Regions from separate parts of the Paenibacillus sp. GYB006 genome, predicted to be linked through region 2. Evidence: riboswitches for the same ligand, from Rfam matches in the RefSeq annotation. Region 2 holds a riboswitch; the other holds the start of a gene.
What was found. Region 2 has a riboswitch for cyclic di-AMP ahead of ehuB (ectoine/hydroxyectoine ABC transporter substrate-binding protein EhuB). Riboswitches for the same ligand answer to the same signal wherever they lie in the genome.

Region 1: linked by a shared signal. The riboswitch ahead of PV403_RS22785 (C40 family peptidase) and the one ahead of ehuB (ectoine/hydroxyectoine ABC transporter substrate-binding protein EhuB) in region 2 are both predicted to bind cyclic di-AMP.

What each region holds. Positions count from the first base shown of each region.
Region 1 covers NZ_JARBDA010000021.1:28,759-31,153, reverse strand. The annotation lists gene PV403_RS22790 (GNAT family N-acetyltransferase) at 1-502, opposite strand, end outside; gene PV403_RS22785 (C40 family peptidase) at 668-1,135, opposite strand; cyclic di-AMP (ydaO/yuaA leader) riboswitch at 1,140-1,279, opposite strand; gene PV403_RS22780 (hypothetical protein) at 1,519-2,349, opposite strand; gene PV403_RS22775 (M1 family metallopeptidase) at 2,360-2,395, opposite strand, start outside.
Region 2 covers NZ_JARBDA010000004.1:2,912-5,306, reverse strand. The annotation lists gene ehuC (ectoine/hydroxyectoine ABC transporter permease subunit EhuC) at 1-486, opposite strand, end outside; gene ehuB (ectoine/hydroxyectoine ABC transporter substrate-binding protein EhuB) at 488-1,342, opposite strand; cyclic di-AMP (ydaO/yuaA leader) riboswitch at 1,691-1,834, opposite strand; gene PV403_RS11090 (hypothetical protein) at 2,165-2,290, shown strand.

The DNA.
Region 1 (2,395 bases), on a different contig from region 2:
AAATATGACATGTTTTTTTGTAAAGCATGCAATGGAACAATTGAGTTCCTTCCGGGGTCAGCCGCTCATACGTGTCATCAATAACAAACCCGGCTTTTTCATATGCTCGGATGGCTCTCGTATTCCAGGTGAGCACCTCCAAGTCAATGACATGGCTTGAATTCCTTTTTCGAGCCTCATGTACAACAGAAGACACAAAGGCTTGGCCGTAACCATTGCCACACAAAGAGGGCCGCATACCTAAACCAAGGCGAGTGACTCCTTCCATAGGAAAAAGTTGAGCAAAACCGCATAGCGCAGGCATCTCTTGATCCCTTACTACAGATACATATTGCTGTGCTCTTAGCACGGGGTCTCCAAACTCAATCTCTAAAGCTTTCATCTGATCCCAAGGCAGCCAGCCGTATATATTATAGGGAGGGTCGTACTTCCAGGTACTAATCTCCGCAGCTTGCTCTTCGGTCATCGGCATGACTCGGAAAATAGGGGTCGCCTGTGTCATAGGATCACTCCTTTATCTGAAATTTATCTTTCCTAACACTCTACAGGGTAAGAGAGAGGCAAGGCAAGCGATGGTGTGTAGTAGGGAAAACAAAAAACTCGAACCTCATTACTTTTTAAAAAAAAGTAGTCAAGGTCGAGTTCTTAGGGTAATGATATTGTAATACTACTCAATAGTAGCTGTTTCAAATTGTTCTGTACTCATAATTCGCTTTGCACCTACATAACGCTTTGCATAATAGTTTTCGTCAAGCTTACTGATGGTCACACCTTTAGAGGAAGAAGCATGTGCAAACTTACCGTCTCCAACAAAAATTCCTACATGGGATACCCCTTTACCGCTGGTGTTAAAGAATACAAGATCGCCCGTTCTAATATCAGAAAGAGAGACTTCTTTACCCATGTTGAATTGTGAACCGGATTGTCTTGGCAATTCGATCCCAAGCTTCTCGAATACATACATCGTGAAACCAGAACAATCAAAACCACTAAGTGTAGTTCCACCGTATTTATAATCTGTTCCCTGAACGCTTTCAATTACCTTGTCCATCTTGGAGTCAGCAAATGCACTCCCTGTTCCAATGGATAATGCGATTGCTAGGCTTAGCGCTGCAGCAGTTAATGTCTTTTTCAAAAAAATAAACTCCTTCCAATGCCTGCGAGGTTAGCTTAAGGATTCGGTAGAAGGTTCCCCTATGACCACTCTGTTGCGAGATCAATTCACCCGTAATATGGTTCCCCCGCTTCCCAGGTACCAGGAATTTGGCGTATCTGATGATATGTACCTGTGAAGACGTATGTATTTCCAATTCATAAAACAATCAAATGATTATGTAATAAAAGCTTGATCAATTTAGTTACAATAGATTACAAAGTTGTCACAACATGTTCTGGGCTTATTGTAACAGAATATGTGTAAATTTGGCAATCGTTTTCAGGGAAAAAATACAAAATAAGCCTGACTCATACGATAATGAGCTAGGCTTATCTTTTTGTAAGAAGTAATTCATGCTAACTTCAGGAGTTATCAGAGCTGGTTTTTGAATTCCAGAGACTGAAGTGAGCGCTGATTTTCCACACATTCATAATGGATCGAATGAGATGATAGGATTGCTGTAGAATCAGAGCTAGAAGTCCCGTCCAAATTAAGGAGACAGCTGTGAATGAACCAAATATGGCTAGCGTAATGAAGCCGAGCAAAAGGGAGACCAAGGTGACGGGAACGGCATACCGGATACAGATCCATATCGATACAGAGCCGCTGCGTTTTCCAATGAGTCCAATCTGACAGTAAAGCAGCAGCTGCTTTATCGCATAGCCGTAGATCATCCACAAGAGAAGGTAAGGAATGATTTTGGTAAGAACAGGCAGATTATAAATAGCTGTAATAAGATTAGGGAGAATAACAGGAACAATCCAGTAAGCAGGGATGAGTAATAGGATGATTTCTATAAAATAAAGAAGAGATGTTTTTTTCCAGTGTTTCTTAATGCCCTGAAAGAAAGCCAGACCTTTTGCTGTATTCCCTTGTTCATGCAGACTGTGAAGTAAACCTGCCCGAATGAGCGGGGTCATTAGCATTCGAATGAGGAACATAAGGAATAGCAGCCAGGCGTACTGATGAACTAGCGGGCTTACCGATAAACTAAGCTGACCTTCCATCCAAAACAGCACCTTACTGAGCTCATGAGGCGGAGGATCCGGATAGCGCATCAACAGAGGAACCACAGCAGAAGAAACAATCTTATAAAGAAACATTCCCCAGACCAGCTGGTATATAAAAAGAAACAATACGACAAAATAATGCTCTCTCATAGATTTGAATCCTTCTGATACATAAACTTTCATCGACTCCACCTCACCATGACAGACTTCCAAGCAGGGTTTCAATCAG
Region 2 (2,395 bases):
GAAATAGACGAGAGAGGTTGACTTAATCAATTCCACCATCTGGTTCCCGAAAGACGGCAGCATTTGTAGTGAAGCTTGAGGAAGAATGACATGAGATAACCTTTGCCAGGGTTTCATATTTAGTGCTATAGCAGCCTCCGTCTGTCCTTTCGGAACTGCAAGCACTGCGCTTCGGACGATTTCTGATCCGTATGCTCCGAAGTTAAGTCCTATGGCAAGAATAGCTGCTAACATCTTCGGAAGTTCAATACCGATAAATGGAAGAGCAAAGTATAACCAGAATAATTGAACCAGCAGGGAAGTTCCGCGAAAGACCTCAACATAAATCGCTGAAATGGTACGTAGAATCCAAAGTTTCGATAGCCTGAGTAAACCGGCAATAAAGGACACGATGATTGCTAATATGGATGAGAAAAAAGCAACCAAGATCGTGATTTCCGCTCCTTTTAATAACGAAGGAAGAAAATCAATCCATGAATTCGGCATGTTATTCTCCGCAAAGCGCAGCAGCTGTCATATCGCCTGGAAGCTCATCCTCTGTGAATCCAAACTTTTGCAATATTTCGAGTAACTCGCCTGAGTCTTTCATTTTTTGAAGCTCTGCATTATATGCCTCTTGAAATTCAGTGTCTGCTTGACGAAAAGCTGTCGCCCCATATCCGCGAACACTCTCACCATCAACTGTAGGTTGGGTGAAGTCAGCAACACGCTCAATTTTATTATCATTGGCCGATTCGAGCATTGCCTGAAGTGATGGCCCCGTCATCGTTATAGCCTGCACCCGGTCAGCTTGAAGTGCGCTTATAGCTGAAGCTTGGTCAGGAACTTGAATAATGCGATCCGAGGGAATACCAGACTTTTCTAAATACTCGATTTCAACGGCACCAGTCATGACAGCGACTTTTGCTTCCCCGTTACTCGCGATACCTTCGTAACTTACAAGTTCTAGCGGATTCCCCTGCTTAACTGCAAGTGCTTCTCCAATGCTATACTCCGGGTCCGCGAATAAGACTGCAGAACAGCGATTAGGATTAATAAACATTCCCGCTGTAATAAGATCAAACCTTTTAGCTTGCAAGCCGGCTACTAATGAACCAAACTCTGTCAGCTCACCTCTCATCTCCTTCACGCCGAGCCGCTCTAGAATTACACGGGCTATTTCAACGGCTTCTCCTGTTAGTGTTCCATCAGCCTCTTTGTATGCGTATGGCTTTTCATTTGCAAATCCTACGGTGATATAACCTCTCTCGATCGCCTCGTCCAGCGGACTTCCACTTCCACTACATGCCGCTAGAGATATTACGAAGATCAAGGACATCACTAGAACAAAAACTTTTCTCAAGCATTCCACAACCTTTCTCCGTTTCTAGATTTTAAAAAATGACACAACTAATACACCAAGTAAACATACATTTTTACTTGGATTTAATGCTCGAAAATGTCTTTATCTGCTTACTTGAAACAGAAAACTTGACCCAAGTGTGCTCCGTACCTCCCCTCCAACTCAAGCACATCTTCACTTGTCAAAATAAGTACCCTTGGAAAGCATTGCCTCAGTAAACGAAAAAAGACCTCCAAACAGGGGATGAAGACATAGCTCCGCCAGCAGGGGGGTCAGTAAACAAAGACAAAGGCCCCTATAATTAATGAATAAAGGGCCTTTGTTATGTGAATTTATTATGTATGTATTAAAGGACCCATCCACTGCTGACGAGGTTAGCTGACGGACTCGGGTAAGATGGTACCCTACACATGGATTCATGTGACTCGCCCCTGAAAACTGGTTCCCCCGCTCTCCAGAAAGTGCTTCCTGAAAACTAAGCGTGAGTCCATAATAAAGGGATATTTTGGAAATGTCAAACCAGTTATGAGTATTTTTGGTGATTATCAATTGTTTTAACTAGGTTTAAATATTGGATAATCACTGAATTTTTCATGTGCTTTTACGTCATTTTAAACGTTGTATTAGACAAACTATAAACAGAGAGAATTCAGCTATATAGCAAGCATTTATTGAAGGAGGAGAATAATAAAAGGAGACTCTACTTTACGTCTTTTTATTCACTTTAGAATTCGGGTCAAGAAGACGAAAATTCAGCCTAATAAATTTCTTTTTAAAAACTGTTTATTGCTGTTCAGAGGAACGTTTCCTCAATGAAAGAGGATGATGCTTTTTGGTGAACTGCTCATACAACGTGCATGTGAAGAAGCCGAGCAGCTGATCAGAAGTACATTTTCATCTCATCCGATCTGGGGTTCAAAACTAATTATGATTAAGCCTTCTCCATAATAAATGAAAACTGTAGGGTAGGAACACAAGTAAAACAAACATTTTTTTCAAAATGACTTCCTCCATGTTAAGTATTATATAAATATGAACGAGTTGAGAGAAGAA